3 regions of the Nonomuraea roseola genome follow, and region 3 is predicted to be linked to each of the others. Evidence: predicted binding sites of a transcription regulator. Region 3 holds the regulator's gene; each other region holds the start of a gene.
What was found. Region 3 encodes LexA, which represses DNA repair genes until DNA is damaged. Its sites were predicted from a motif close to TCGAACANNTGTTCGA; they were not measured.

Region 1 (10,513 bases), on a different contig from region 3:
GTCGGCCTGCGGCTCCACCAGCGCGATCGCCTCGTCGGCGTCTCTGGTGGAGTAGCCGAGCCCGACCAGGCCCGAGTGCACCTGATCGCGCCACAGTGGCTTGGCCGCGTGACCGTTGAGGGCGGCGTTGACCGCCTCCTCCGGCGTGCCGAGCTTGTCCTTCAGCTCCAGCACGATGCGCTGCGCGCCCTTCTGGCCGATGCCGGGGATCCTGGTCAGCGCCTTGAGGTCGGCGGAGGCGACGGCGACCCTCAGCGAGTTGGGAGTATGGACGGCCAGCATGGCGAGCGCCAGCTTCGGGCCCACCCCGCTGGCCGTCTGGACCAGCCCGAAGACCGTGCGCTCGTCGTCGGTCGCGAAGCCGTAGAGGGTCAGCGACTCCTCCCTGACGATCAGGGAGGTCGCGAGCCTTCCGTGCTCGCCCACTCGCAGGGTGGCCAGCGTGCCGGGTGTGCAGTGCACCAGCACGCCCACGCCGCCTACCTCGATCACGGCGGAGTCGGGCGCGATGGCCGCCACGACCCCGGAAACCGACGCGATCACGACGCACGTCCTCTCGATGCCTTGGCCAGCGCCTCCGCCAGCCGGTTCTGGCTGCCGCCCCGCCACACGTGACAGATGGCGAGCGCGAGAGCGTCGGCCGCGTCGGCCGGCTTGGGCATCTCGGCCAGCCGCAGCAGCCTGGTGACCATGGTGCCGATCTGCTTCTTGTCGGCGGTGCCGCTGCCGGTGATGGCCGCCTTGACCTCCGACGGCGTGTGCAGCGCGACGGGCAGCCCGCGGCGGGAGGCGCACAGCAGGGCGATGCCCGCCGCCTGGGCGGTGCCCATCACGGTGCGGACGTTGTGCTGGGCGAAGACCCTCTCGACGGCGACCGCGTCGGGCCGCACCTCGTCGAGCCACTGCTCGATGCCCCGCTCGATGCCGACCAGCCTGGCGCCGAGCTCGTCGTCGGCCGAGGTGCGGACCACGCCGACCGCGACGAGCTTGAGCGGAGCCCCCGGCCGGCCCTCGACGGCCCCGATGCCGCACCTGGTAAGCCCTGGGTCGACACCCAACACCCGCACGGCCGCCCTCCCGTTCGCCGAACATCTGTTCGGCAGGGAACTCTACCCTGGTTGGGCGGGGCCCGCACGGCGAACACGCCCCGGCAGGCGAGCGGGGCAGGGCGTCACGGTCAGAAGTAGTCGATCATGTGGGCGGGGCCCGCGAACGCCGCGGCCAGCGCCTCGTCGAACTCGTCGGTGCCGGAGAGCATGCCGGACAGGCGCAGCGTCGAGACCGGGACCCCCGCGTACAGCGCCGACAGTCCGTTGACGGTGAAGCGCGCCCCCTCCCCCTCGGCCGCGCCCGCCGTACCCGAACCGCCGGAGACCTCCAGCCGCCACGTGCCGGTGTTGGCGGGCCGCTCGGGATCGTCCACCGTGATCAGCGCGTCGGCGGAGAGCACCGAGGGGAAGCCGCGCCTGGCGACGGCGTCGGCCACGTCCACGATCCTGAACATCCATCTGATCTGCTTGAGCTCCTCCTTGGCGCGCTCGCGAAGCAGCCACAGCACGGGGTCGTCGGGAGCGACGACGGCCGAGACCTTCGTGGCGATCGAGGAGGAGGTGCCGACCAGCGACCACAGGGCGCGGGCGGTCGCCTCGGAGCCTGCGACCAGGTTGTCGACCGAGATGTCGCCGTCTTCCCAGCTATAGGCGACGAAGCCGTCGTCGGCCAGGTAGAGGAAGTCGTCCTTGGCGCCGAGGAAGCGCCGCCACGAGCTCTCGTCCCAGCAGATGGGGCCGCTGGCGCGGTTGGCGGCGTGGACGCGGCCCAGGATGGCGATGACCTCGGCGGCGTCGTCGGGGCCCATCCTGCGGATCTTGACGGGCTCGGTTGGCCTGATGGTGCGCAGCGCCTCTGGCGACAGCGTGACGGCGTTCTCGGCGCCCGCGTGCTCCCAGCCGAGCGAGCGGTAGATCTGGGTGGTGGCCGGATAGAGCGCCGAGACGGCCTCCCCCAGCTCGGCCGCCCTGGCAAGGACGGCGCGCATGAGCTGCCTGCCGACGCCGCGCCCCCTGTCCTCGGGGTTGACGACGACGCCCGCGACGCCCGCCATGGGCTGCGGCCTGCCGCGCCACCACTGGGTGAACCCGGGCAGCCTGGCGGCGGCGGCCAGCCTGGAGCCGTCGAAGACGCCGAGGAAGCGCCCCTGCTCGAGCGCCGCCCTCGCGAGGGCGAACCAGCTCTCGGGGTCGCCGTCGAGCGGGCCGAAGGAGCGGACGCGGGTGTCGAGGACGGCTTCTAGGTCGTCGGACGTCAGATCACGAATCTCCACAAGCCGACAACCTACAACGGCCGCAGGATCGCGCGCCTTTCGGTTTCCGTCCGCGGGCTCCGCCGGCGCGAACGAGAAGACCGGCCCGCGTGGCGGCGGACCGGTCGTCGGCTGAGCGGGTGCCGATCAGGCGTCGAGCTTCTCCATGACCTCGTCGGAGACGTCGAAGTTGGCGAAGACGTTCTGCACGTCGTCGCTGTCCTCGAGCGCGTCGATGAGCCTGAAGACCTTGCGCGCGCCGTCCTCGTCGAGCGGGACGTTCATGGTCGGCAGGAAGCTCGACTCGGCCGAGTCGTAGTCGATGCCCGCCTCCTGCAGCGCCTTGCGCACCGGCACCAGGTCGCCGGCCTCGGAGACGACCTCGAACGACTCGCCCAGGTCGTTGACCTCCTCGGCGCCCGCCTCGAGCACCGCGACCAGCACGTCGTCCTCGGACAGCCCGTTCTTGGGCACGATCACGACGCCCTTGCGGTTGAACATGTACGACACCGAGCCGGGGTCGGCCAGCGAGCCGCCGTTGCGGGTCAGGGCGACGCGCACCTCGGAGGCGGCGCGGTTGCGGTTGTCGGTGAGGCACTCGATGAGCACAGCGACGCCGCCGGGGGCGTAGCCCTCGTACATGATGGTCTGCCAGTCGGCGCCGCCGGCCTCGAGGCCGCCGCCGCGCTTGCGGGCCCGCTCGATGTTGTCGTTGGGCACGGAGTTCTTCTTCGCCTTGAAGATGGCGTCGAAGAGGGTGGGGTTGGCATCCGGATCAGGGCCACCGGTCCTGGCCGCCACCTCGATGTTCTTGATGAGCTTCGCGAACAGCTTGCCGCGCTTGGCGTCGAGTGCGGCCTTCTTGTGCTTCGTCGTCGCCCATTTGGAGTGGCCGGACATTACCTAGAGCTCCCTCACCATGTTTACGAAGTATTCGTGCACGCGAGTGTCCCCGGTCAGCTCGGGGTGGAACGATGTCGCGAGCAGCGGTCCCTGGCGGACCGCGACGATCCTATCGCCCGGGGGCGCGGTGGCCAGAACTTCGACCTCGGAACCCACCGATTCCACCCAGGGGGCGCGGATGAAGACGGCATGCACATCAGCGCCGGCGAAGGACAGATCGGACTCGAAGGAGTCGACCTGCCGACCGAAGGCGTTGCGCCTGACCACCATGTCGATGCCGCCGATCGTCTGCTGCCCGTCGATGCCGTCCTGGATGCGGTCGGCCAGCATGATCATGCCCGCGCAGGAGCCGTAGGCGGGCATGCCGTCCTTGATCCGCATGCGCAGCGGCTCGAGCATGTCGAAGATCTCGGCGAGCTTCCATATCGTGGTGGACTCCCCGCCGGGGATGACCAGTCCCTCCACGGCGTCGAGCTCGGCGGGCCTGCGCACGGCCGTGGCCTGCGCGCCCGCCTCCTCCAGCATGTGGACGTGCTCGCGCACGTCTCCCTGGAGCGCGAGTACACCGATCTTGGGCACGGTCGTCCTTCCTTCGTGGTCCGGGTTTCGCCTAGATTCAACACCAGGGCGGCCCGTGCTCTTCCTACAGGGCCACCCTGACCGCCATCGGCAGGTGGTCGGAGCCCCTGGCTTCCCTGCCGACCCAGCACCTCAGCACGCGGCCCTTCGGCGCGAAGAGGTAGTCGATCTTGCGCTTCTTCACGTAGGTCCACCGCATGCGCGGATCGCACTCGTCGTAGGAGCCGTAGGCGGCGACCCTGCCGGGCGTGAGGTTCAGATCACCGCCGAAGACGCTGGTGTGGCCCGCCTTCGGCGCGGCCGCCATCAGCTGCCTGACCTGCTTGTGCCGGTACGGCGCGCCGCGCTGGGCGTCGTCGTTGGCCATGCCGGACGACAGGTGGGTGCCGCAGGCCCGCACCTTGACGGCGGGGATCGTCGCGCACAGCGCGGCGCGCCTGGCGAACCAGGGCGGGGAGGTCAGCGGCACGGTCTCGAAGGCGGCCGCGTGGTCGGCGACCGCGACCGTGACGCTCTGCGCGCCGCGCGGGCGGCCGTTTGTGTCGGGATGGCAGTCGTACGACCTGCCCTGCGCCGTCGTCAAACCCCATGACCTGACGGTCCAGCTCCTTCCGGTCCGCCATTCGAGCCACTGCTCGAGCGTGCCGGTGGCGCCGGTGCAGAACTCCTGCAGGAAGATCACGTCGGGGTCGCCGAGGAGATGGTCGCTGATGTGCCACGCCAGTTCCTGCGGGCTTCTGCGGTACAGCTCGCAGGCGGCGTTGGTGCCGGTGCACACGTTCCAGGTCATCACCGTGATGACGGCTTGATCCAGCATGAACCGTTATGCAACCACTTCCTGGAAGGTGTGGTCCACATCCACGCGTGCCAGGGAGCGCAGATGGTTCAGCGCGGGCAGGGCGGCGGCGAGGGCCGCTCACTCGTCGTCGGTGAGGGCGTCGAGCTCGCGGGCGATGAAGGCGACCCAGGCCTCGCGGACGGCGCGCTGGCGGGCGCGGCCCTCCTCGGTGAGCTCGACGGTCCTGACCCTGGCGTCGGCGGGGTCGCTTCCCCTGGCGACCAGGCCCGGGTCCTCGAGGCGGTTGATCTGGACCGTCATGGTGGGCAGCCGGACGGCGTGCTCCTCCGCCAGCTCGGTCATCCTGCGGGGGCCGTGTTCCAGCGAGCCGAGAACGGCGTGGAAGGAAGGCGGCGCCCTCCGAGAGAGCGCCGCCTCCGCTGAGTCGGGATGGGCGTCAAGGACGCTCGGTCTCCAGGCGGACGGTCTCCTCGGCGGTGATGTCGGGCAGGGACCTGAGCGACGGGTCGAGGGGCCTGAGATAGGTCTGCTGGACGCCGGGCACCCTGTCCTCCACGACGAAGGTGGCCTTGGTGTGCACCGCGGCTCCCGGCGTCTGCACCTGGGGGACGACCCTGAAGTCGGCCGTCATCAGCTCCTTCTCGATCTTCGTCAGGACGTAGCCCCGCTGGTTGTTGTAGAACTTCAGGTGCGGGTTGATCTTCAGGAACGCGTGCTTGGCGGGGTCGGAGTCCGCGCCGTTCCCGCCGGTGCTGATCGAGGTGGCCACCAGCTCGGAGCCGACCGAGGGCCCCGTCGGGTCGTCGTAGTTCAGCTTCAGGTCGCTGGCCCAGTGGGCGTGCACGTCGCCGGTCAGCACGACGGGGTTGCGCACGCCCGCGTCGATCCAGCCCTGGGTGATGCGCTGGCGGGAGGCGACGTAGCCGTCCCACGCGTCCTGGCTGGTGACCTTCACCGGGCCCGCGTTGTTGTCACGCTGAGCGAAGAAGACCTGCTGGCCGATGATGTCCCACTGCGCCCGCGAGTGACGGAAGCCGTCCAGCAGCCACGCCTCCTGCTCGGCGCCGGTGATCGAGCGCGCGGGGTCGACCGCCGCGGGGCAGTCCCTGTAACCGTCGCCGCAGCCCTGGTCGTCGCGGTACTGACGGGTGTCGAGCATGTGGAAGGTCGCCATCCGCCCCCACCGGATCCGCCGGTAGAGCTGCATGTCGATGCCACGGGGAATGGAGGTACGGCGCAGCGGCATGTTCTCGTAGTAGGCGCGGAAGGCGGCCTCGCGACGCTGCAGGAAGTTCGGCTGCGGGATCTCCGGCTTCTCCGGCACCTCGTCGGCCCAGTTGTTGTCGATTTCGTGGTCGTCCCAGACGACCAGCCAGGGGGCGGCGGCGTGCGCGGCCTGGAGGTCGGGGTCGGCCTTGTACTGCGCGTGGCGCTGGCGGTAGTTGGCCAGCGTCTCGGTCTCGGGGCCGTCGTGGTGGCGGACGTTGCCGCCGGGGATGGTGTAGGTGTTCTTGGTGTACTCGTACTGGTAGTCGCCCAGGTGCAGGACCAGGTCGGGGTGCTCCTCCGCCAGGCGGCGGTAGCTGGTGAAGAAGCCGTGCTCGTACTGCGCGCACGAGACGAACGCCATCGCCAGCGCCCCGCCGTACGCCAGGGGGTGCGGGGCGGTGCGGGCGCGGCCCACCGGCGAGACGTAGGGGCCGACGCGGAAGCGGTACCAGTACTCCCTGTCGGAGGAGAGGTTCTCGACCTCGACGTGCACGCTGTGCCCCCACTCGGGAGCGGCCATCGCCACGCCCGCGCGGACCACCCTGCGGCAGCGCTCGTCGGCGTAGACCTGCCACAGAACGGGGAACGGGCGCTGCGGCATGCCGCCCATGCCGTCCTCGGCCAGGGGCTGCTGGGCCAGGCGGGTCCAGATCACGAAGCCGCCGTGGTCGGGGTCGCCCGAGGCCACGCCGAGCGTGAACGGGTCGGAACGCAGCCCGCGCGAGGCGAGCGTGGCCGCGCTCTCCGCGGAGGGGTCGGCGGCGGGGGCGGGCAGCGGGTCGGCGGAGGCGGCGGCAGGAAGCGCGGCGGTGGCACCTGCCGCGAGTCCGGTGACGAGGAAGGAGCGGCGGTTGAGCTTGGACACGGGTGCTCCCGGGGCGATCTAGGGGGGACGCCCGTAGCCTTGCGGAGGATCATGACTCCGCGGTTAACACCACCTGTCACACAAACGGCGAAATTTATCAGCAGTCACATCATCGGCGGAGATTTCCTACCAACCGCCCTTCGGTCACCCCTGGCCCAGCGGAGCCGGGACCCGGACCGACGGCGTGCGGGTGAGGGAGGACGCCTCCAGAGGCAACGAAAAAGCGGCACCCCTCACGGGATGCCGCTTGTTCCGGGAAACTTCCTACCAGCCGCGCTCAGCCAGGCGGTGGGGCTGGGGGATCTCGTCGACGTTGATGCCGACCATGGCCTCGCCCAGACCGCGGGAGACCTTGGCGAGGACGTCGGGGTCGTCGTGGAAGGTGGTCGCCTTCACGATCGCGGCCGCGCGCTTGGCGGGGTCGCCCGACTTGAAGATGCCGGAGCCGACGAACACGCCCTCGGCGCCGAGCTGCATCATCATCGCGGCGTCGGCCGGGGTGGCGATGCCGCCCGCGGTGAACAGCACGACGGGCAGCTTGCCGCTCTTGGCGACCTCGACGACCAGCTCGTACGGCGCCTGCAGCTCCTTGGCCGCCACGTAGAGCTCGTCCTCGGGCAGCGAGGCGAGACGCTTGAGCTCGCCCCTGATCGTGCGCATGTGGGTGACGGCGTTGGAGACGTCGCCGGTGCCGGCCTCACCCTTGGAGCGGATCATCGCCGCGCCCTCGGTGATGCGGCGCAGCGCCTCGCCCAGGTTCGTCGCGCCGCACACGAACGGCACGGTGAACTGGAACTTGTCGATGTGGTTGGCGTAGTCGGCGGGGGTGAGGACCTCCGACTCGTCGATGTAGTCGACGCCGAGCGACTGCAGGACCTGCGCCTCGACGAAGTGGCCGATGCGGGCCTTGGCCATGACGGGGATGGAGACGGCGCCGATGATGCCGTCGATCATGTCAGGGTCGCTCATCCTGGAGACGCCACCCTGGGCCCTGATGTCGGCGGGCACACGCTCAAGGGCCATGACGGCGACCGCCCCGGCGTCCTCGGCGATCTTCGCCTGCTCGGCGTTGACGACGTCCATGATGACGCCGCCCTTGAGCATCTCGGCCATGCCGCGCTTGACGCGCGCGGTTCCGGTGACGGGGCTGGTAGACACGGTCTTCCTCACAACGGCAGGTCGGTAAGTTCTCAAGCCCATCGTAGGTCCTTAACACTCCGTTTCCCGACACACCACCATGTCAGGGTCGAGCACGGGTTTTGTACGTTAAGGAATGACAGGCTTGCGGCTGGCGAGCGCGACCCAGACCTGGCCTGGGGCGAAGTTCATCGGCTCGCCGCTCGCAGTGGTGAACGTCGTGCCGTCCTCTTCCGATTCCCTCGACCACTTGGCCTTGTAGGCCTTGCCTTCGCGCAGCACGATCGCCGAGCCCTTGCCCACCGTGTGGACCAGCGGCGTGTAGCTCTGGTTCTTGTCGTGGAACTCCGAGCGCTCGGTCTTGGTGTACTGGATGACGATCGTCGGCGCGCCGAGCTGCCCGCCCTCGGCGGCCATGTTCTTCTTGCCGTCCTGCCAGATCAGCCACTGCTTCTTCGTCTCGGACCAGCCGAAGGTGAAGGTCGCGGCGGGCCACTTGACCGTCCACGTCTTCTTCTCCACCCCGCCCTCGGCAGGGGCCTCGCCGAAGGTGAAGCCGATGTCCTTGGCCTTGGTCGCCTTGGGCGCCTTGGCCAGCAGCTGCCTGGTGTTGGCGAACAGGTTGTAGGGGGCGTAGCGGCCCGGCTGGCGGAAGAACGCGCCGGGGTTGCGGGTGTCGCCGACGTCGAACAGCGAGGCCTCGGCCACGAACGGCAGCATCTTGGTCTGGACGCCCGAGTAGGCGAAGGCGGGCTTGCCGAACTGCGGCGTGATGTGCAGGTCGGAGATGCGGGCGCTGCGCACGGGGCCGACCTTGGCGGGCAGCTTGGAGGAGAAGACCGCCATCAGGCGGGTCAGTCCAGCCTCGACCTGCTCGACGTAGACGATGTCGGCGCTCTTCAGCCCGAGCTGGGGCTTGCCCGCCGCGGTGTTCTCGATCTTCACCGCCAGGACGGGCTTGAGCTCCTCGTACGGCAGGCCCGTGAACGGGTGCCCCTTCTCCTCGGGCGCCGCGGAGGGGTCGGCCGTGGCCGCCTGCGGAGCCTTCGAGGGCGTCGCCGCGCCGCCACCGCTGGAGCAGGCCACGACCGGGCCGAGCACCGCCAGCGTCACCGCGATCATTCGGGGTATCCGCACCCTGCCAACTCCTCCGTTTGACCAAGAAAACGGAACGAAGCTTACCGGGCTCCCCAAATCGGGTCATTCAGTTGCCATGGTCTCCGGCGGATTGTCATCAATCTCGAAGAATTGCGGGAACTCGGTGCGTCCTGCCAGGCGGAGGGTGCGGGCCAGCCAGCGGCGCTGGGCGGTGCGGGTGACGCCGACGGCGTTGTTGAAGAAGCTGCGAGCGTAGACGACCTTGGCGACGGCGGCGTCGAGCTCCTCCAGCAGGGAGCGTCCGCCGGGCGACTCGGAGAGCTTCTCCCTGAAGCGCTCCTGGTCGACCGCCGCGCGCAGCGCCCTGGAAAGGTCGCTCTCGGCGTGTTCGCGTTCGTCGGGGCCCGCCGTACGGGCCTCGTGGGCGGCGGCGGCCAGCACCAGCGAGGTGGCGGGGTCGAGCAGGCGCGAGCCCGCGAGCTCGAGGACGACGGCCGAACGCCTGACCAGCGCGACGTCGAGGGCCTCGCGAGCCAGCTCGAGCCTGATGTGCAGGCGGTCGAGACGGCCGGCCCGCCAGGAGACGTAGACGGCGGCCAGCACCACGAGGATGCCGACGATGAGGACGATGACGGTGGTGCTCATGTGAGGGAGTCTTCCTCCACCCTGCCCGCGCTGGCGGTGACGGTCTCGTAGACGCGGACGACGTCGCGGGCGACGGTGGACCAGTCGTACTTGCGCACCGCCACGCGCGCCTCGTCGGACAGCTTGGCCCTGCGCTCGGGGTCGGCGAGAAGCTTGCGGGCCTCGTCGGCGAGCGCTTCGGCGTCGCCGTTGGCGAACAGCGCGCCCGCCTGTCCCTCGCCCAGCACCCTGCGGAAGGCGGGGATGTCGCTGGCCAGCACGGTGGCCCCCGCCGACATGGCCTCGGCCAGCACGATGCCGAAGCTCTCGCCGCCGGTGTTGGGCGCGACGAAGACGTCGACGGAGTGGTAGGCGCGGATTTTGTCCTGCTCGCTCACCATGCCGAGCAGCGTGACCCTGTCGCGGATCGACTTGGGGATCTTGACCTCGCCCGGCCCCGCGATCAGCAGTCTGGCCTCGGGGATCAGCTCCATCGCCTCGAGCAGCACGGGCAGGCCCTTGCGCGGCTCGTCCATGCGGCCGAGGAAGCCGAGTGTCCTGCCGTCGGGGCCGAAGCCCTCCAGCGGCTCGGCCTCGGTGTAGCGGCTGACGGTCACCCCGTTGGGGATCAGCACGGTGTCGCCGCCGAACTGCTCGACCAGGCTCTTGCGCGCGGCGTCGGAGACGGCGATGCGCCCGCTGAGCTTCTCCAGCGCGCTGCGCAGCATCGGCTCGGCGATCGCGATGGCCCGCGAACGGGTGAAGGAGGCGTGGAAGGTCGCCACGATCGGACCCTTGGCGGCCCAGCAGGCCAGCACTCCCAGGCTGGGCACCAGCGGCTCGTGGATGTGCAGGACGTCGAAGTCGCCCTCCTGGATCCAGCGGCGCACCCGCGCGGCCGAGATGAAGCCGAACGACATCCTGGCCACCGACCCGT
Region 2 (10,513 bases), 4.9 Mb from region 3:
ACCGGGGGGCGCGTTCGAACCCCAGCCGCTCTGGGGCGCCGAGTCGTTGGTGCTCCAGCCGTCCCGAGTCGCCGGGTTGTCGGTGGTCCAGCCCTCTGCGGTCGACGGGTCGTTGGCGGTCCAGCCGTTGTCGGCTCGTGTGACGTCCTGCCCCCAGCTTCGGGTAGCCGCTGCGCCTTCCTCACCCCACACGGGGGTATCCGATGCGCCGTCCGCGCCCTCGCCCAGACCGATCTGAGCCGATGGGCCGTCCGCTCCGCCACCGGGTCGACCCGATGCGCCGTCCGAACTCCCGGCCTTACCACTCGCCGCGCGAGCCGCCTCCGCACGGGCGCCGGGTGCCGGGCGGTCAGCAGCCGGGCCATCGCTCGCCGTGCCGGTCGCTGCCCCGCTGACGTCGGGCTCGGGCGTCATGTCGGCCGTGCCCCTGCCCTCGTCGTTCGCTTCCGCTCTCACGTCAGACACCGTGCCGTTCCGGGGTCGGGTGCTCGGCCTGATCGTGGTCGTTGGCGGTGGGCCCGCCGTCCCTCTGGGGGGCGGCGGGGTTCGGGCGGTGGGCGGGGGCCGGCGACATGCTCATGCCTCAGACCGGATCAGACGTCACCGGGCTTGGGCGTGGCGGCGGCCTTGGAACCACGGCCGGAGGGCGCGGCGGCGACCGGAGGAGCGGCCGGGGCCGCGGGAGCCTCGGCGGGGGCGTCGACACGCGGCCCCACACCCAGCTTCTCCTTGATCTTCTTCTCGATCTCGTTGGCCACGTCGGGGTGGTTGCGCAGGAAGTTGCGCGCGTTCTCCTTGCCCTGGCCGAGCTGGTCGCCCTCGTAGGTGTACCAGGCACCGGACTTGCGGACGAAGCCGTGCTCCACACCCATGTCGATGAGGCCGCCCTCGCGGGAGATGCCCACGCCGTAGAGGATGTCGAAGTCGGCGACGCGGAAGGGCGGCGCCATCTTGTTCTTGACGACCTTGACGCGGGTGCGGTTGCCGACCGCCTCCGTGCCGTCCTTCAGCGTCTCGATGCGGCGGATGTCGAGGCGGACCGAGGCGTAGAACTTCAGCGCCTTACCACCGGTCGTGGTCTCGGGCGAGCCGAACATGACGCCGATCTTCTCGCGCAGCTGGTTGATGAAGATGGCCGTGGTGCCGGTGTTGTTGAGCGCACCGGCGACCTTGCGCAGCGCCTGGGACATCAGGCGGGCCTGGAGACCGACGTGGCTGTCGCCCATCTCGCCCTCGATCTCGGCCTTGGGCACCAGGGCCGCGACCGAGTCGATGACGATGATGTCGACGGCGCCCGAGCGGATCAGCATGTCGGCGATCTCGAGCGCCTGCTCACCGGTGTCGGGCTGGGAGACGAGCAGGGCGTCGGTGTCGACGCCGAGCTTCTTGGCGTATTCGGGGTCGAGGGCGTGCTCGGCGTCGATGAACGCCGCGATGCCGCCCGCCCGCTGCGCGTTGGCCACCGCGTGCAGCGCGACCGTGGTCTTACCACTGGACTCGGGACCGTAGACCTCGATGATGCGGCCCCTGGGGAAGCCGCCGATGCCGAGCGCGACATCGAGTGCGATCGAGCCGGTCGGCGTCACCTCGATGGGAGCCCTGACGTCATCGCCGAGGCGCATGACGGAGCCCTTGCCGAACTGCCGCTCGATCTGTGCGAGGGCAGTCTCAAGGGCCTTCTCGCGGTCGTTGATAGCCATGGGAACTCCCCTGGAGGGTCGTGTCTGGTCGGTCGAGTGAAAGCTACGCGGTGGGACCGACAATTTTCCGCCGAGCCGTGCAGGAAGCGGTTCGGCGAGCTTCATAGTAGCCGAACGGCTGTTCGATGGCGCCCCGAACACGCCGAGTCGCAAGACATTCCCTGACATTACGCCGGGCGTGTTGCCATGGCCGCTGAGCTGGGGAGATCCTTAGGAAAAGGTCGAGAGGCGGCGACGTGACGAGCACCTACACCGGGCAGCGGCGTACCCAACTGGAGGCGCTCGCCGAGCTGCTCCCCGCCCACGCGCTCGTCGGGCGCATGGTCGGTGGAGACGATCCCGTGCTGTGGGTCTGGCATCCGCGCACGGGCCGGCAGACGATCATTTTCGCGACGCCGTCGACGTCGGCGTGGGTCTTCCTGTGGTCGCCGGGCGGCCACGGCACGGCCGACGACCTCGAAGGGACGGTACGCGCGGTCGCGGCGGTCCTAGCCGACGGCGAATGACCCTCGCAGTGCGGACACCGTGGCCGTGAGGCCGTCGGAGGCGGCGCGGTCGAGGGCTGCGGTGAGCGTCTGCTCGTAGAGGTCGCTCGCCCCGTCCTTCCGCTCCCTCCCCGCCTCGGTGATGACGGTGTAGACGCCACGGCGGTCGTTGGCGCACAGGTCGCGGCGGGTGAGCCCGGCGGCCTCCAGCCGTCCGACCAGGCGGGTGACGGAGCTCTGGTTGAGCCCGAGCAGGTCGGCCAGCTCCTGCATGCGCAGCTCGCCGCTCCTGGCCGTCGACAGGTGGCACAGCGCGCGATACTCCGACAGGCCGAGGCCGTGCCGCTGCAGGGCCGCGGCCAGTTCGTGCTCCACTCTGGCGTGCAGCCGTACCACTCCGACCCACATGTCGTCGTCGAGCGTCGCCATCTGTCTCCCCTCCCGTGTTGACATCCATTCTATGTGTATGCACAGAATATGTATGTGCATACAAGAACTCAAGCATGGACCTACCTTCTTATCGCCGCCGTCTTCGAGGTGGTCTTCGCCCTGGGCACCAACGCCACCGAGGGCTTCACCCGGCTCGGCCCCTCCCTGCTCACCGTGGCCGCCGCGGCGGGCGGCATCTTCTTCCTCAGCCTGGCGCTCAGGACACTCGACGTGGGTGTCGGCTACACCGTCTGGACGGGCATCGGCTCGGTCGGCACCGTCGTGTTCGGCACCGTGATCTTCGGTGAGTCGCTGAGCGCGTGGAAGGTGCTGGCCTTCCTTCTGATCATCGGCGGGGTCCTCGGCCTCAAGCTTGCCGACCGCCTCTCCCCCTCCACCACCGCCTGAGGAGTGACTGTCATGGCCTGGATCTATCTCTCCATCGCGATCGTCTTCGAGGTCGCCTTCGCGCTCGGCACCAACGCCACACAGGGCTTCACCCGGCTGTGGCCGTCCGTCTTCACACTGATGGCGGCGGCCGGCGGGATCTTCACCCTCAGCCTGGCGCTCAGGACACTCGACGTGGGCGTCGGCTACACCATCTGGACCGGCGTCGGCTCCATCGGCACCGTGCTCCTCGGCGCGCTGATCTACAAGGAGCGGATCACCGCCGCCAAGCTGGTGTCCTTCGCCGCGATCATCGGCGGGATCGTGCTGCTCAAGCTCTCCGCAGGTGTCTGAGCACGAATCCGACCCGCTCCCGTACGGCGAGGCGGGGCAGCTCGACCAGCGAGTAGCCGTAGTCGAGGTACGCCTCCGTGACCCGGTCGTAGGTCAGGGAGGCCTCCTCGAGCGTCTGCCTGCGCTCGGCGTCGTTCTCGAAGATCTCCGGCCACGGGGGCGCGACGAAGACCTCGTGGTGGTAGCGGAAGCTCTTCGCAGCGGCGTCGACGTGCGCGGGGACCGGCCGCCCCTCCAGACGCAGGTAGCCCACGACGTCGGGCACTCCCCTGTCGAAGAAGACGGGCCCCTCCTCGTCCTGGGCCGCGCGGTGCGAGCGCAGCTCCCACTGGAGCATCACCTCGGCGAACAGGGCGGGGTCGAGCCAGGGCAGCGCGGGGCCGCCGATCGCGACCTGGTCCTGGATGATCGCGCGGCCGGCCTCCTCCGTACGGCGGAAGCCCGCCGCCTCCAGCCCGTCGATGAGTGTGCTCTTGCCCGCTCCCGGCCCTCCCGTGACCACGACGAACGTCATCGGCCGTGCTCCCTCCCCTTGCACGGCAGGCTCAGCGCAGGCGGCTCGACACGTCCTCCACCTGGCACACCGCCCGCCAGACCTCCTTCGCGCTCACGCCCTGCGCGAGCGCCTGCTCGACCGTTCGTCCCCCCCAGGGGCGCGATCACGTAGTCGCGGGCCCACGACTCAGCGTAGGGATCGCCGAAGTGGGCGCGCATCCGTCTCCAGAACTCGGTCAGGCGCATGCCACCAAGTATGGAACCCGCCGCCGGATGGGTAGGACAAGCCTCATGGCGAAAACCCCCAAATCGGCTCCCAAGCCGTCAGCCACCGCCAGGACACATCGGGAGCGTCGCCGCAGCCTGCTCCTCCAGCTGCGCCTCGCCGTACAGAAGGACAAGGCCGACCGCGCCGAACGGCACGCGGGCCTGAAGCGGCAACCACGGCAGGGCAGGCCGCGCGATCGCAGGGCGTCGAGGAGATAGACGTCTACAGCACGCGCGAGCCGTACATCTCTCCGAGATGGTCGGCGAGCAACTCCAGTCTGGCGCCGTCGGGGTCCCTGAAATAGATGGAGGCGCCGCTCTCGATCTGGTGCGGCACGCCGGCCATCTCCAGCTTGCCCTTCAGCCGTTCCCACGTGGCGGGGTCCACGGAGATCGCGATGTGGTGCAGCCCGCCGAGGACCTCCTGGTAGGGCGCGAGATCGAGGCCGGGGAAGTCGAAGAAGGCCAGCAGGTTGCCGTTGCCGATGTCGAAGAAGAAGTGGTTGGACCCCTTGTAGTCGCGGTTCTCGAAGATCTCCGTGAGCGGGAACTCCAGGAGGTCCTGGTAGAAGCGGATGGTCTGTTCCACATCGGAGGAGAGCAGCGCGAAGTGGTGCAGGCCGCGCGCACTGCTCGAGGGACGGTGCGGGAGGAGGTACTGCCGCCTGATGCGCTCGCGATCAGCCTCGATGGCCGAATGGTCGATGGTCACGTCGCTCACCTCTCCCGCTCTATGTCCCCGCAATTCCCGCCTCAATCGCGCATGGTGGCGACAATCTCCTTGACGATCTCGATCGTGGTGCCCGGGTGCAGGAAGGCGAACCTGGCGACGGTCTCACCCTCCCAGCCTGTCGGGGTGACGAATCCGACCTGTCCCGCGAGCAGGCGTTCCGACCAGGCGTAGTAGTCGTGAGAGGTCCATCCGCGGCGGCGGAAGAGCACGGCGGACAGCTCGGGATCGCGGATGAGCTCCAGGTGGTCGCTCTCCCTGATCAGCTCGGCGCTCTCCCTCGCCAGCGTGAGCCCCCGCTCGACGGCCTCGGTGTAGGCGTCGGTGCCGTTGACCGCCAGGGAGAACCACAGCGGCAGGCCGCGGGCCCGCCTGGTCAGGTGGTAGGCGTAGTCGGTGGGGTTCCACTCGCCGCCGTCGGTGTGCAGGACGTCCAGATACGAGGCGTCCTGCGTGTGTACGGCACGCGCCAGGCGCGGGTCGCGATAGATCAGCGCGGCGCAGTCGAACGGGGCGAACAGCCACTTGTGCGGGTCCACGACGAAGGAGTCGGCGTGCTCGATGCCCTCGTAGCGGTGGCGCACGGAGGGGGCGAACAGGCCCGCGCCGCCGTACGCGCCGTCGACGTGGAACCACAGGTTGCGCTCGCGGGCGACCTCGGCGACGCCCTTGAGGTCGTCGATGATGCCCGCGTTGGTGGTGCCCGAGGTGGCGACGACGCCGATGACGTTCTCCTGGCCTTCGAGCGCGCGCCGGAGGGCCTCGCCCGTGAGGCGGTGGTCCTCCGACGGCACGACCAGCGCCTCTACGCCGATGATGCGCAGGGTGTTGGAGATCGACGAGTGCGCCTGGTCGCTGACGGCGATCTTCGCGTTCGGCAGGCCGGCCGTGTCGCGGGCGACGACCAGGGCGGACAGGTTGGCCGCGCTGCCGCCCGAGACGAAGCAGCCGCCGGCGGTGCCAGGCATGCCCGCGCGGTCGGCGATGAGCCTCAGGACCTGGTTCTCCGCCGCGATGGCGCCCGAGGCCTCCAGCCAGCTGATGCCCTGCAGGGAGGCGCAGGAGACGACCATGTCGAACAGCAGCGCGGCCTTGGTGGGGGCGGCGGGGATGAAGGACAGGAAACGGTTGCTGTCTGCGGAGATGACCGCGCGCGAGAGCTGCTGGTCGTAGATGTCCAGGACCCTGGCGGGGTCGTTGCCCTTGGCCGTCATGAGTCCGGCGAGCGCCGCGTCCAGCTTGTCCTTCTCGCCCGGGTGGTCGAGGGGAACGGGATCGAGGGCGAGGCGCTGCCTCATGTAGTCGAAGACCAGGGTGGTGAGGCGCTCGTCATAGCTATGCACGCGTGCATTATGCGGATAAAACCGAAAAAGGGGTAAATAACGGGCAGCGATCTTCTTAACCGCCTGTCCGGGACGGCCCGTCGAGGTTTTGTCGGTACGGCGAGGCACCATGGGGGAATGAGCGCGCTCGACCACTTCAGCAGGATGACCCGTGACTGGTTCACCGGGGCCTTCCTGGCTCCCACGCAGGCCCAGGAGGGCGCGTGGGAGTCGATCGCGCGCGGCGACAACACGCTGGTCGTCGCGCCCACCGGGTCGGGCAAGACGCTGGCCGCCTTCCTGTGGTCGCTCGACCGGCTGGCGGCCGAACGAGTCGGTGTGGCCGGCCCCGCAGGCGCTCGCAGGTGCAGGGTGCTCTACGTCTCGCCGCTCAAGGCGCTGGCCGTCGACGTGGAGCGCAACCTTCGAGCTCCGCTGGCAGGGCTCAAGCAGACGGCGCGCAGGCTCGGCCTCGCCGTCCCCGAGATCTCGGTGGCGATCCGCTCCGGCGACACCTCGGCCGAGGATCGCAGGCGGTTCGCCAGCAAGCCGTCCGACATCCTCATCACCACGCCAGAGTCGCTGTTCCTGCTGCTCACCAGCCAGGCGCGCGAGGCGCTGCGCGGCGTCGAGACGGTGATCGTCGACGAGGTGCACGCGGTGGCCGCCACCAAGCGGGGCGCGCACCTCGCGCTCAGCCTGGAGCGGCTCGACGCCCTCCTCGAACGGCCCGCCCAGCGCATCGGGCTGTCGGCGACCGTGCGCCCCGTGAGCGAGGTGGCCGCCTTCCTGGGCGGAGCCCGGCCCGCCGCCGTGGTGCAGCCGCCTTCCGACAAGCGCATCGAGGTGCAGGTCGTCGTCCCGATCGAGGACATGACCGAGCTGGAGGCTCCGGCCGTCCCCGATCCTGAGGCGTTCGCGGCCGAGCCCGCGCGCCGCTCGATCTGGCCGCACGTGGAGGAGCGGCTCTTCGACCTGATCGAGGCGCACAGCTCGACGATCGTGTTCGCCAACTCGCGACGGCTGGCCGAACGGCTGTGCACACGGCTGAACGAGCTCGCCTACGAGCGGCAGCAGGGCGTGGAGGCGATCGACCTGTCGATCTGGGAGACCGTGCCCGAAGACCACGAAGACCTGGGGCCCGACGATCCTCGCCTGACGACCGATCCCGAGGCTCGTCGGCCCGGTTCGGAGGTGGCGGAGGGACCGGCGGCTCGGCGTCCTGGTGGAGAGGTGACCGCGGCGGGGGCGCGACGGGCGCCTGCGGAGATGATGGCGCAGGCCGGAGCGAGCAAGGGCGCGGTCCCCGAGATCGTGCGCGCCCACCACGGGTCGGTCTCCAAGGAGGAGCGGGCGCAGATCGAGGAGGCGCTGAAGTCGGGACGGCTGCCCGCCGTGGTGGCCACCTCCAGCCTCGAGCTCGGCATCGACATGGGCGCCGTCGACCTGGTCGCCTGCGTGGAGGCGCCACCCAGCGTGGCCAGCGGCCTGCAGCGCATCGGCAGGGCAGGCCACCAGGTGGGCGCGGTCTCCAAGGGCGTGATCTTCCCCAAGTACCGCGGCGACCTGATCCAGACCGCCGTCGTCGCCGAGCGCATGCAGAGCGGCGAGATCGAGGAGATGCGCTACCCGCGCAACCCGCTCGACGTGCTCGCTCAGCAGATCGTCGCCATGACCGCGCTCGAGGACTGGACGGTCGACGAGCTCGAGGAGGTCGTGAAGCGGGCCGCGCCGTACGCCACGCTGCCGAGGAGCGCCCTGGAGGCCACGCTCGACATGCTGGCGGGGCGCTATCCGAGCGAGGAGTTCGCCGAGCTGCGTCCGCGGCTGGTCTGGGACAGGGTGACGGGCGTGCTGCAGGGCCGTCCGGGAGCGCAACGGCTGGCGGTGACCAACGGCGGCACGATCCCCGACCGCGGGCTGTTCGGCGTGTTCCTGGTCGGCGAGAAGGGGTCGAGGGTCGGCGAGCTCGACGAGGAGATGGTCTACGAGTCGAGGGCGGGCGACGTGTTCGTCCTCGGCGCCACGTCCTGGCGGATCGAGGACATCACCTCCGACAGGGTGCTGGTCTCCCCCGCTCCCGGTCAGCCGGGCAAGCTGCCGTTCTGGCACGGCGACGCGCCAGGGCGGCCCGCCGAGCTGGGCAGGGCGATCGGCGCGTTCCTGAGGGAGCTGTCAGCCGAGGCGGCTCCCGTCGGCGCGAAGGGCGCCGAACCTTCCAGCAAGAAGTCTTCGGGGCCCGGGTCTTCCGGCAAGGCGGGAGCCGGGTCTTCCGGCAAGGCGGGAGCCGGGTCCTCGGGCAAGGCAGGAACCGGGTCCTCAGGCACGTCGGCCAGGTCTCGTGCCAAGGCGGCCGAGTCTGCGAGCAGGGTCGATGCCCATGCGTCGGAAACCGTCTCCGTCGAGCGGACAACGGAGGCCCGCTCGACGGAGACGGTGGAGACCGAACGGCAGGCCGAAACCGGCTCGACGAGGGTTGCGCAGGCGAAGGACGAGGCCGTCTCCGGGCGGAGGGGTGGGGCTGCCTCGCCGGAGACCGCTGGAGGAAAGCCCGGGAACGGTTCGTCGGAGACGGCCGGGCCAAAGGCGGGCGGGGCGGTCGAGCGGATGCGGGCGGCGGGGCTCGACGAGTGGGCTGCCGGCAACCTGCTCTCCTACCTGAGCGAGCAGCGCGAGGCGACCGGCTACGTGCCCGACGACCGCACGCTGCTCGTCGAGCGCTTCCACGACGAGCTGGGCGACTGGCGGGTGGTGATCCACTCCCCCTACGGCGCGCGTGTGCACGCCCCCTGGGCGCTGGCCATCAACCGGCGGCTGCGCGAGCGCTACGGCGTCGACGTGCAGGCCGTGCACTCCGACGACGGCATCGTGCTGCGCATCCCCGACACGCTGGCCGAGCCCCCGAGCGACGTGGCCGCCTTCGACGCCGACGAGATCGAGCAGATCGTCACCGAGGAGCTGGGCGGCTCGGCGCTGTTCGCCTCGCGTTTCAGGGAGTGCGCGGGACGGTCGCTGCTGCTGCCCCGCCGTACGCCGGGCAAGCGGACCCCGCTGTGGCAGCAGCGCCAGCGGGCCGCGCACCTGCTGGGGGTGGCCTCGAAGTACGCGAGCTTCCCCGTGGTGCTGGAGACGATGCGCGAGTGCCTTCAGGACGTCTTCGACGTGCCCGGCCTGGTGCGCCTCATGCGCGACATCGCGGCGCGACGCGTGCGGGTGGTGGAGGTGGAGACCTCGCAGGCCTCGCCGTTCGCGGCGTCGCTGCTGTTCCACTACATCGGCGCGTTCATGTACGAGGGCGACGCGCCGCTGGCCGAGCGGCGGGCGCAGGCGCTCGCGCTCGACACGACGCTGCTGGCCGAGCTGCTCGGCCAGGCGGACCTGCGCGAGCTGCTCGACCCCGACGTGATCGCCGACGCCGAGCGCGAGCTGGCCAGGCTCGACAGGCCGCTGCGTGACGCGGAGGACCTCGCCGACCTGCTGCGCTCGCACGGCCCCCTGCTGGCGGCCGACGTGAGCGTGCGAGGCGGCGACCCGGGCTGGCTGTCCGATCTCGAGCGGGCGCGCAGGGCGATCAGCGTGCGCGTCGCCGGTGAGGAGCAGTGGGCCGCGATCGAGGACTCCGCCAGACTGCGCGACGCCCTCGGCGCGCCGCTTCCTGTCGGCATCCCGCACGCCTTCCTCGAGCCGGTGGCCGATCCGCTCGGCGACCTCGTCGCCAGGCACGCCCGTACACGTGGCCCCTTCCACGCGGGCACGGCCGCCGCCAGGTTCGGGCTCGGCGTCGCCGTGGTCACCGACGCGCTGCGCAGGCTCGCCGCCTCGGGCCGGGTGGTGAACGGCGAGTTCAGGCCGGGAGGGCGCGGCGAGGAGTGGTGCGACGCCGGGGTTCTCAGGCTGCTGCGGCGCAGGTCGCTGGCCCGGCTGCGCAAGGAGGTCGAGCCGGTCCCGCACGAGACGCTCGCCCTGTTCGCGCCGACGTGGCACGGCATCACAGGCCGCGGCGGTCAGGCGCCGAGGTCCACGCCAGGCGGGGCGATCAGCTCGGCCAGGTCGATGGACGCGCTGGTCAACGCCATCGAGCAGTTGCAGGGCGCCGCGGTGCCCGCCTCCTCGCTCGAGACGCTGGTGCTGCCCTCCAGGGTGCCCGGCTACCATCCCGCGCTGCTCGACGAACTGACCTCCTCCGGCGAGGTGATCTGGGCGGGTCAGGGATCGCTGCCCGGCGGCGACGGCTGGGTCTCGCTCTTCTTCGCCGACACCGCCCCTCTCCTGCTCCCCACCCCTGCCGAGATCACGATGACGCCGCTGCACGAGCAGGTGCTCGACGCGCTCGGCGGCGGTGGC
Region 3 (10,513 bases):
GCGGCCCTGACTCTGCCGCGCCTGCCCGCGTGTCCCGCTCCCTCCCGAACACCTCGGTACCGCGCCCCGCCACTCCTTGCTCGGGAGCGCCCGTGGCCCGAGCAACCTGGCCGCCCTTTCGCCGCGCGGTCCGGCGCCTCCTGGACGTCCCCGCCATCCCAGGACCGTCCGCACCGCCCCTCCAGGCGCCCGCGCCGTTCCGCGGCCGGCCCTCCCACCACCCCCGCCGGGCACCCTCACCCTTCTCCGCCCGATCCTGTGCCACCCCTCGCCGGGCACCCTCACCCTGCAACACCCGCTCCCGGGCCACTCCACGCCCGGCACCCTCGCCCTTCTCGGCCCGACCCTGTGCCACCCCTCGCCGGGCGCCCCCACCCTGCAACCTCCGATCCCGCGCCCCGCCACGCCCGGCACCCTCGCCCTTCTCGGCCCGATCCTGTGGCACCGTTCGCCGGGCATCCTCACCCTGCAACGCCCGCTCCCTGGCCACTCCTCGCCGGGTGCCCCCACCCTTCGACCTCCGATCCCGCGCCCCGCCGCGCCGGGCACCCTCACCCTCCTCCGCCCCGAACTGCCGGACTGCCTGGGCATCCTCAGAGCGAACCAGCCGCATCACCCCTCGGCCCCTCGACTCGGCCGCCCTCTTGCCGCCGCTCGCCCCCGCGTTCCTGACCCTCGCCGCCGCGCCGGAACGCCGGGCCGCCAGGTCGTCATCGGTCTCGGTCGGCCCTCGTCGCGCCGAGTCGCCGCCCTTCCCCCTTGCAGGGAGACGCGTCGCACCTTTCGAGAGTGCCTGCGTGACGCGTTCGGTTTCCGGGCGCGGCGACGGCACCAGCACGAGGGTGGGCCCGCCTGGACGGCGGCGTCGGCCGCGGACGGGGCGTGCGCCCGACGCGGCGCGCGTGCCATGAACACCGGCGTCGAGTCGCCGCGGACCGCTGTCGGTGCGTGTCGTGCCGGAGGCGCCCCCTGCTCCTCGGGCTTCTGCCAGGACGATGTCGGCGATGAGAGTGAGCCTCTCGACGTCGTCGGTGGTGGATTCCGTGGTTGTGGTCGCTCGCATAACTGACCTCCCGCACCGTTGTGGCCTCAGTAAAAGGCCCAATAAAGATCGGCGAATCGAACACGGTGTCGATCGAACTCCCGTACGATGTTGTACACCACGTCGCCGTCGATTTCGAGGAAGACTCGAACAAATGTTTGAAGTTGATCTCAATCGGCGGTACGGTCGCTGTGTGCGACATGAAGACCACGGACCGGAAGGCGCGCCGATGAGGTGGGCCGCCGGGCGAGGAGGAGAGCATGAGCGAGCGGAGTGACGACAACGGCGTCAGCGACCTTGCGGTCCGCCGTCGCGACTCCCTGGGCCTGACGCCCAGGCAACGCAAGATCCTTGAGGTGATCCGCGACTCGGTGCAGCAGCGGGGTTACCCGCCGTCCATGCGCGAGATCGGCGAGGCTGTGCAGCTGACGAGCACGTCCAGCGTCTCGCACCAGCTGACGGCGTTGCAGCGCAAGGGCTATCTGAGGCGTGATCCACACCGGCCCCGCGCTCTTGAGGTGAGGCTGCCCGGCGAGCCGGTGCTGTGGGTCGACCCCGACGGCAGCGAGGACGAAGCGCCGGTGAACAGGCCGACCGCGGCCTATGTTCCGCTGGTCGGGCGCATCGCGGCCGGTGGTCCGATCTTGGCTGAGGAGAGCGTCGAGGACGTCTTCGCGCTGCCCAAGCAGCTGGTCGGCGAGGGCACCCTCTTCCTTCTCCAGGTCACCGGCGACTCGATGATCGAGGCGGCCATCGCCGACGGTGACTGGGTGGTCGTACGGCAGCAGCCGGTTGCCGAGAGCGGCGACATCGTGGCGGCCATGATCGATGGCGAGGCGACGGTGAAGACGTTCAAGCGCAAGGACGGCCATGTCTGGCTGGTCCCGCACAACTCCAACTACGACCCGATCCCCGGCGACGAGGCCAGCGTCCTGGGCAAGGTCGTCGCGGTCCTCCGCCGCCTCTAGCCGCGGGGCTCTCCACCGCTCGATCGGCCTCTGCTGGGAGACGGCCGATCGAGCGGCCCGTGATGCATGCCGCAAGCTCTCCAAGCCCACGACTTTCAGCCGTTCGAGACGGCCGTGAGGCGTGGGTGTCGCACGGCTCCTCGATCGCGAGGTCGTGAACTATCGGCCATTCGATCGCCGGGCCAGGTTGCCTGGCTGTCCGGGCTCGGGCGCTTTTCTATTGTCCGAATATCGCGCGAACCTCGTGCTCGAGTAGCGCGATGCTCGAGTATCGCGCGAGGTCGGGTTGCTAGATCGCCATGCCGGACCGACGGCCGATCGCACGGCTTGGGGTTCATGTCGCGCGCCTCTGACGCGCCTGAGCGTCGTGCGAACGCGGTCTGATCGAACGACGCATGAGGCAGCGAGCGCAATCTGTTCGAACGATGCCTGAGCGCCCGACAGGCTCGCACTGATCGAACTGTGCCTGCGGTGTCGCGCGAACGCGGTCTGATCCAACGGCGCATGAGGCAGCGAACGTGGCCTGCTCGAAGGTGCCTGTGTGTTCTGCGATCTTGGGCTGTTCGAACGGCGTCGGGCGCATGCCTGGCGCACTCGGAGCATCGCGGACGCGGATCGCTGGACGATGCCGAGCGCTGGGCGATGCCGCCCCTCGAGACGGCGGTTTGGGCAACGGTGAGGTTGATGCTCACGCAGGATCTTGCGGGCTGACATGCGTGTCCACCTCACGGTCGGTCAATACCTGGCGTGGGAGTCCGTCTCACGGCCGGTCAACGGCTGGCGTGGGAGTCCGTCTCACGGTCGTCATCGGGTGCGGCACGAGCCGAGAGGACACCGAAGATCTCGCCCTCGTCGACGGCGAGCGAGACATCGTCCACCGCCCTGGTCGCGAGGCCGTGGAGCGTGTCGCACCTCGCGGCCTGACGGGGCGAGCGCATGGCACCACCCCTCATCGCTCGCGGCATCGGAGCGCGCAGTCTTGGGTCGCTCGATCGGTCCTCCGGCGGGGGCTGCCGATCGAGCGGCCCTCTCACTCGACTCTCGAGGCGGCAGCGACCCCTACGATTCCTCCCGGCTCGTCGGAAGGGCACGCTCTCTAGCGAGAGGAACTGGGGAAGGGTCGTGGAGACGACCTGGCCGTACTGACACCAGAAGTGAGCTGGCCACCCCAAGCCAATTGAATGGCACGCCCCCTGAAGCCGAGCCCAGGAGCGCCTCCGAACTCGGCTGGTGCGTTGGCATCCTGCGAAGGCCGCCGGGGCCTGCACTCCTCCGGTCGAGCAGCCTGGCGGTGCTCCCGTACGGCGCGGCGCATGGCGGAGACGCGCCCACTCCTCTAGCGAGCCCAGCGGTTCCTGCGCGAGCCCCTCGGCGGACATCGGCATTCCACAAAAGGTCACGAAAGCGGTTAAATCCTGTGATATTTGATCACCGACATGATGTTGGAATCCAGAAGGGACGCATTTCGTGCGATTGTTAGCCCGCCTGATGGCGGTCACCGCCTCGACGGTGACCGTGCTGTCGGTGACAGCCGCCGTCTCCGCCGCCGCGGCTCCCGAACTCGTGGTCAACGGCACCTTCGGCAGCGGCACCGCTCCCTGGTGGAAGTCCGCCAACACCACGATGGCCCTGGACGCGGAGCGTCTGCGCGTCAACGTTCCGGGCGGCACCGCCAACCCGTGGGACGCCATGATCGGCCATAACGACATCAAGCTGACCAGCGGCAAGGCCTACAAGCTGTCGTTCGACGCCTCGGCCTCCGCTCCGGTCACCGCGGTCACCACAGTCCAGCTCGCGAACTCCCCGTACACCAACACCCTGACCAAGACGATCTCGCTCACCACGACGAGCAAGCGTTTCAGCTTCCCGTTCACCTCAAGCCTGAGCACGTCGGGCGGCCAGGTGTCGTTCCAGCTGGGCAAGAACGCGGGCTTCAGCTTCTACCTGGACAACGTCTCGCTGACCGAGACGTCATCGACATCACCGTCGCCTTCTCCCTCCCCCACGACGTCGCCCACAACGTCGCCTACGACGACGCCGAAGCCGGAGGAGCCGGGCTCAGGGCCGGTCGCCATGACCGACGGCTTCTATGTGGATCCCCAGTCCAATCCGGCGATCTGGGTGCGCGCCAACGCGGGCGACTCCAGGGCGGCGCGCATCAAGTCGTCGATCTCGGACAAGCCGATGGCACGCTGGTTCGGCAACTGGAGCGGCGACGTCGGCGCGGCGGTCTCCCGTCACGTGGCCGCCGCGGACGCCGCGAACAAGCTCCCGGTCCTGGTGGCCTACAACATCCCCGGTCGCGACGCCTGTGGCGGCCACTCGGGCGGCGGCGCGGGCAGTGAGTCGGCGTACAAGACGTGGATCTCCGCGTTCGCTTCCGGGATCGGCAACCGCCCCGCGATCGTCGTCATCGAGCCCGACTCTCTCGGCGACTTCGGCTGCATGACCGATACCGCCATCCAGGCCCGTAACCGCATGCTGGTGTACGCCACCCAGCAGTTCCGCGACAAGGCCACCAACGCGTGGGCCTACCTCGACGGCGGCAACGCCGGCTGGGTCGCGGCGGGGACGATGGCGACCCGCCTGAAGAACGCGGGCGTCGGCAACATCCGCGGCTTCTCGATGAACGTCTCCAACTACTACACGACCGCCCAGTCGGCCACCTACGCGAGCTCGGTCAACGCGTCGCTCGGCGGCGGCGCCAGGTTCGTGATCGACACCAGCCGCAACGGCAACGGCTCCAACGGCGAGTGGTGCAACCCCGCGGGCCGCAAGCTCGGGACTCCCACCCAGCTCGGCGGTGGCGGCGGAGCCGAGATGCTGCTGTGGGTGAAGATTCCCGGCGACTCCGACGGCAACTGCGGCATCGCGCCGAACGTCCCCGCCGGCCAGTTCAGCCCGGCCATCGCCGTCCGCCTGATCGACGGCACCTGACCAACTCGTGAGCGCCCGGCCCGCGCCAGAGCGGGCCGGGCCATCCTCGTCCATCCGGTCATCGGGAACCGTCAGACCGCTCTGTGGCGCGCGACTCTTCCTCCTCCCGAAGACCTTTCCCCAAGCTGAACGCCGCTTCGGCGAGAACCCCGGCGAGGCGGGTCCGCAGCCAGGCGAACGTCTCTTCCACCGGACGACGCTGGCCGGCAGGGCCCGGCTGGCGGGCCTGGACCTGTCCTGATCTCGCTCAGACCGCGGAACCGCTGAGCCCGTCGTCGCGACCTCGAGCAGCCCGCTGCTCTGCTTCTCGCTCGTGCCGCGCCCGTTCGGCCGCGACCCGCTCCCTGAGTTTGCGGTCCTCGACCTCGCGAGGCGAGGGGATCCGGCTCCGCCTGTCGTGCTTGAGCGCCAGCCGTATCGCCCCGTAGATGACCAGGAAGAGCACCACCATCGAGAACAGCCAGCCGATCACGCCACCCGGATCGATGCGCATATCCGTGCCTCCGTCGCAGCTGCTCCACCCTCACGGATGACCGAGTAAGACCTGATCGTCTCCTCGGACCGTGACATGGGGCAAGCCGGAAAGCGGTTCGACGGGTCGTAACGGACAATTCGTGCGTCGTGGGTGACACTGATCAGGTGGACGAAACCATCCGTAGGCCCCCCCAAGGACGGTCTCAAGTGGGCCGGCGCCGGACCGGACGTCATCGCCTGCTGGATCGCCGACATGGACTTCCCCACCGCTCCCGAGATCGTCGAAGCCCTTCAGCGGCGCGCCCGCGGCGATCTCGGCTACCCCGCATGGGCCGCTGAGCCCCACGCCGGCCCCCTGGCCGAGGCGTTCGCCGAGCGGATGCTGGCCACGTACGGCTGGGACGCGGAGCCGTCATGGGTGCGCTCGTTCTCCGACCTCAACCAGGCGCTCCAGGTGATGCTCCACCTCATCACCGGACCCGGCGACACCGTCGCCATGCACGCCCCCGCCTACCCGCCGTTCCTCGGCACGATCGCGGAGATGGGCCGCCGCCTGCGCACCGAGGTGTCCGATCTGAGCGGATGCCGCGCGCTCGTCCTGGTCAACCCGCACAACCCCACGGGCAAGGTCTTCAGCAGGCCGGAGCTCGTCGCGCTCGCCGAGCAGGCCGAGCGGCACGACCTGGTCGTCATCGCGGACGAGGTGCACGCCGACCTCGTCTACGCGCCGGGTCGACACATCCCTTTCGCCTCGGTCCTCCCCGAGCGCACCATCACGCTGACCTCGGCCACCAAGGCCTTCAACCTGGGCGGCGTCCGCTGCGCACTGGCCCACATGGGCCCTCCGCAGGTGCGCGAGGCGCTCAGGGCGCAACCCTCCTTCCTGTACGGCGGAGCCAACGTCTTCGGCGTCGAGGCCACGGTCGCCGCCTGGCGGCACGCCGACGGATGGCTGCGCGACACCATGACCGTCCTCGACCGCAACCGGCGCCTGATCGCCGAGCGCCTGCCTGGATACGTGCCGCCCGAAGCCACCTACCTGGCGTGGCTGGACTTGGGGCGTCCGGGCATGGCGGAGGTGCTGGAGCGCGAGGCGAAGATCCTGGTGAGCGACGGCGCCGCCTTCGGGCCCGGAGGCGGGAGCTTCGTCCGGCTCAACTTCGCCACCTCGGAGACCATCCTCACCGAGGTGCTGGACCGCCTGGACCGAGCCCGCTCCGCCGGCCTCCTGCTATGACCGCGCCATGGAGGCGGGTCGCCCGTCACCGGTGACGGTCACGGGCGACCGGGTCGTCACGGCACAGGGGGAAGGGCCGGTGGGGTGACCGCCGGGTGTTCGTTCAGGGCGGCCATCGCCAGTTCCACCGCCTTCTCCAGCTGCGGGTCGCGTCCCGCCACCCTGTCCTGCGGCGTGATGACCACCTCGATGTCAGGGTCGACGCCGTAGTTCTCGACGCCCCACCCCTGTCCCTCCAGCCAGAAGGAGTAGCGGGGCTGCGTGACGATGGTGCCGTCGACCAGCTGGTAGCGCCCGTCGATGCCGATCACGCCACCCCACGTGCGGGTCCCGACGAGCGGACCGATGCGGCGGTTCTTGATCCCCGCGCTGACGATGTCGCCGTCGGAGCCGGCGAACTCGTCGGTGAGCGCGACGATCGGCCCGCGCGGCGAGTCCTCCGGGTAGCGCATGGGCTCGTACCCTCGCGAGATCGCCCACCCCGTCACCTTGCGCGACAGCTTCTCCAGCACCAGCTCGGACAGGTGGCCGCCGCCGTTGCCCCTGACGTCCACGATCAGCCCCTCCTGCGGCATCTCGGTGCGCAGGTCGCGGTGGAACTGCGCCCAGCCGTTGGCGACCATGTCGGGCACGTGCAGGTAGCCGAGCCTGCCGCCCGACGCCTGCCTGACGTAGGCGCGACGGTCCTCCACCCAGTCGTGGTAGCGCAGCGCGGTGTCGTCGGCCAGCGGCGTCACGACCACGCGGCGGGTGTCGCCGCCGGCGGCCGGCCTGATCGTCAGCTCGACGGGGTGATCGGCCGTGCCCGCGAGCAGGGGGTGCGGGCCGCGCACCGGGTCCACGGGACGGCCGCCGACGGCGACGATGGCGTCGCCCTGGCGGACGGCCACGCCCGGCGCGAGCAGCGGCGAGCGGGCGGCGTGGTCGGAGGACTCGCCAGGCAGGATGCGGGTGACCACCCACGAGCCTTCCTGGAGCGCCAGGTCGGCGCCGAGCAGGCCCTGGCGGCGTCTGGGGTCGACCGGCTGGCCGTTGGGTCTGGCGTAGGCGTGCGAGGTGGCCAGCTCGCCCTGGACCTCCCACAGCAGGTCGATCAGCTCGGAGTAGCTGCCGATCCGTTCGACCAGCGGCGCGTAGCGCTCGAGCGTGCCCGCCCAGTCGACGCCGTTCATGTCCTCGCGCCAGAAGTGGTCGCGCATGAGCCGGCCCGCCTCGTGGTAGGCCTGCCGCCACTCGGCGACGGGGTCGATGGTGACAGGGACCCTGCCGAGGTCGATGGTGATGACCTCTTCGCTCTCGCCCGCCGCGCGGGTCTGCAGGCCGTCCTTGCCCGTGACGACCAGGCGGGTGCCGTCACCGCTGACCTCGAACGCGCGCACCTCCCTGGCCAGCTCGCACTTGCTGCGCTTCTTGAGGTCGTAGCGCTCCAGCGCGACCTCCTCGCGCTCGTTGCCGTCGCCGAGCTCGCCCGCAAGGGGGTGACGCAGCCACAGCAGCGCGTCCTTGCCGGTGCGCAGGTTGCTGTAACGACCAGCGGGGACGGGGACGGCGACGACACGGGCGGGCAGTCCCTCGGCGTCCACCTCGGTGACCGGCTTGACGTCCTTCTTCTTGTCCTTGCCCTCCTCGCCGGAGTCCTCGGCGCCGTTGAAGCCGCGACCCTCCAGCGAGGGCGCGAACGGCGAGGACGTGGTCGCCTGCAACGGCACGATGTACGGCTTGGCGCCCGCGGGGAAGGACATGTCGAACACGTGCGCGTCGTAGACGGGGTCGAACGTCCTGATCGACAGGAACGCCAGGTGCTTGCCGTCCTTGGCGAAGACGGGGGCGTAGTCGCTGAAGCGCTGCGAGGTCACGTCGATGGTGGAGGTGCCGTCGACGCGCCCCATCTTGATCTGCCGCAGCGGCTCGTGGTGCGGGTGCGACCAGGCCAGCCAGGCCGAGTCGGGCGAGAAGGTGATGCCGTTGATGTCGCCGTTGACGGTTCTGTCGAGCTCCCTCACCGAGCCCGCGGAGGTGTCGACGGTGAGCAGGCGTCCGTCGTGCGTGGCGAGTGCGACGTGCTTGCCGTCGGGGGCGGCGGCCAGGTCGAGGACCCGTCCGATCTGGCCGGCGGCGAGCGTGCGGATCTCCCCTCCAGGCCTGCCGACCTCCAGGGCGTCCTCGCCTGAAGCGTCGCTCACCCAGACGGCCAGGCCGTCCTCGCCGAGCACGCGCGGCAGCCGTACCCTGACGCCCGGCTCGGCCCTCAGCACGCCGGAGGGCCCGTCGCGGTGGGTGACCCAGTGGGCGGTGCCGCGGATCTCGACCGCGCTGGCCCTGCCCGTGGCGTCTGGCGAGAAGTCGGCCACCTTGGCCGGCGCGGGGCGCCTGGCCCGTGCGGGGCGCGGGCCGCCGAGCCTGACCTCCAGCTCGTACGGCTCGCCGTCCAGCGAGTCGAGCATCCAGAGCGCGCCCGCGTGGCTGTAGATCACCCGGGCGCCGTCGGTGGCGGCGTGCCTGGCGTAGAAGCCGTCGTGCGTGGTGTGCCTGCGCAGGTCGGAGCCGTCGGGCAGGGCGGAGTAGAGGTTGCCTGTGCCCTCGTGGTCGGCCAGGAAGGCGATCCTGTCGCCGACCCACATGGCCGACCAGTACTGCGCGGTGCTGTCGGCGAACAGCCTGGTGAACTCCCCCGACCCGCCGGCGTCGATCCAGATCTTGGCCGCGGTGCCGCCCCTGTAGCGCTTCCACTGCGAGGGCTCGCGCCAGACGGCCGACACCGTCACGACGCCGCCGCCCTCGTTGACCGCCGCCTCGCTGACCCACCCGTACGGCAGGCGCTCGGCCTGGCCGCCGTCCAGCGGCACGGCGTAGGCCCACATCCTGTCGCGGGAGGGCTGCCCCGCAGGGCTGATCGCCAGGACCCTGCCGTCGGTCGTCCAGCCGCGCACGCCCGTGACGGCGTTGCCCCAGTGGGTGAGTCTTTCGCCCTCGGGTCCGTCGATCTCGGCGGCGAAGGCCTCGGGAGCGCCCTCTCTGGTGCTGGTCCACGCCAGCCGGGCGCCGTCGGGAGAGAAGCGGGGGAAGGAGACGGGCGTGCGGTCGGCGGTGAACCGCCATGCCCTGCCCCCGTCCACAGGGGCCAGCCAGACATCGTCGTCGGCCACGAAGGTGATCAGGTCTCCGTGCAGGTGTGGGTACCTCAGGTAAGCGCCATTTGTCACAGATGCACACTAATGCGCGACCTCGTCGGCGGCTGAAGATTTTTTCGCCTGGAATCCCCGCCGCTCAGGAGGTATCGACCAGCTCGAGCAGCTTCGTCACGGTGTTCCAGTTGCGCATCGTGCCGGCGTTCTTCGTCCGCTTCTCCAGCAGCGGCGGGAGCTTCGGCCTGGCGAGGCCGTTGGGGAAGTCGATGTACAGCTCCCGCTCGCCGATCCGCATGACCTCGGGCGCGTAGCTGCCGGGGTCGATGCCCTCCAGCGCCTCGCGGTCGGGCGGCGCGGTCAGGAACACCACCGCGAACTTGGCCGGTTCGCGCACCTCCAGCGGGTTGCGCTCGACCACGGCCCGCCACTCGTCGGCGGTGCGCACCATGACCGCGACGGGCAGCGCCAGGCGCTCGCCGATGGCGCGCTCGATCGCCTCCGTGGGCTGCGGCTCGGCGGTGAAGACGGCGTTGCCGCTGCGCAGGTGGGTGCGGACGTCGGTGTAGCCGAGCCCTTGGAGCAGGCCGCGCAGGTCGGCCATGTCGACCTTGGTGCCGGGGTTGACGTTGATCCCCCGCAGGAGCGCCACATATCGCATGTCCCGAACGCTACGCCGTGAACCTGCCGGCCGCTGTCAGGTATCCGGCGAACGAACGCGACGTTCCGG

Region 1: a site for LexA is predicted at 1,085-1,100, ahead of ruvC (crossover junction endodeoxyribonuclease RuvC). Genes of this name have one in related genera too.
Region 2: a site for LexA is predicted at 1,811-1,826, ahead of recA (recombinase RecA). Genes of this name have one in related genera too.

Annotation. Positions count from the first base shown of each region.
Region 1 covers NZ_BAAAXC010000012.1:886,836-897,348, reverse strand. The annotation lists gene ruvA (Holliday junction branch migration protein RuvA) at 1-543, opposite strand, end outside; gene ruvC (crossover junction endodeoxyribonuclease RuvC) at 540-1,067, opposite strand; gene ABFX55_RS16390 (GNAT family N-acetyltransferase) at 1,178-2,323, opposite strand; gene ABFX55_RS16385 (YebC/PmpR family DNA-binding transcriptional regulator) at 2,450-3,202, opposite strand; gene pdxT (pyridoxal 5'-phosphate synthase glutaminase subunit PdxT) at 3,206-3,730, opposite strand; gene ABFX55_RS16375 (endonuclease/exonuclease/phosphatase family protein) at 3,849-4,601, opposite strand; gene ABFX55_RS16370 (MarR family winged helix-turn-helix transcriptional regulator) at 4,701-5,105, opposite strand; gene ABFX55_RS16365 (alkaline phosphatase D family protein) at 5,020-6,717, opposite strand; gene pdxS (pyridoxal 5'-phosphate synthase lyase subunit PdxS) at 6,982-7,917, opposite strand; gene ABFX55_RS16355 (DUF3048 domain-containing protein) at 7,984-8,991, opposite strand; gene ABFX55_RS16350 (hypothetical protein) at 9,055-9,597, opposite strand; gene ABFX55_RS16345 (glycosyltransferase family 4 protein) at 9,594-10,513, opposite strand, start outside.
Region 2 covers NZ_BAAAXC010000015.1:4,949,805-4,960,317, reverse strand. The annotation lists gene ABFX55_RS46905 (hypothetical protein) at 458-580, opposite strand; gene recA (recombinase RecA) at 594-1,700, opposite strand; gene ABFX55_RS46895 (hypothetical protein) at 1,937-2,206, shown strand; gene ABFX55_RS46890 (MarR family winged helix-turn-helix transcriptional regulator) at 2,189-2,614, opposite strand; gene ABFX55_RS46885 (DMT family transporter) at 2,669-3,022, shown strand; gene ABFX55_RS46880 (DMT family transporter) at 3,035-3,355, shown strand; gene ABFX55_RS46875 (AAA family ATPase) at 3,333-3,869, opposite strand; partial or broken gene ABFX55_RS46870 (DUF3046 domain-containing protein) at 3,901-4,096, opposite strand; gene ABFX55_RS46865 (hypothetical protein) at 4,142-4,336, shown strand; gene ABFX55_RS46860 (VOC family protein) at 4,341-4,829, opposite strand; gene ABFX55_RS46855 (pyridoxal phosphate-dependent decarboxylase family protein) at 4,871-6,190, opposite strand; gene ABFX55_RS46850 (Lhr family helicase) at 6,308-10,513, shown strand, end outside.
Region 3 covers NZ_BAAAXC010000015.1:6,774-17,286, forward strand. The annotation lists gene lexA (transcriptional repressor LexA) at 1,303-2,010, shown strand; gene ABFX55_RS22995 (hypothetical protein) at 2,781-2,948, opposite strand; gene ABFX55_RS23000 (glycoside hydrolase family 6 protein) at 3,478-4,947, shown strand; gene ABFX55_RS23005 (hypothetical protein) at 5,195-5,440, opposite strand; gene ABFX55_RS23010 (MalY/PatB family protein) at 5,675-6,658, shown strand; gene ABFX55_RS23015 (S41 family peptidase) at 6,715-9,861, opposite strand; gene ABFX55_RS23020 (DUF1697 domain-containing protein) at 9,926-10,444, opposite strand.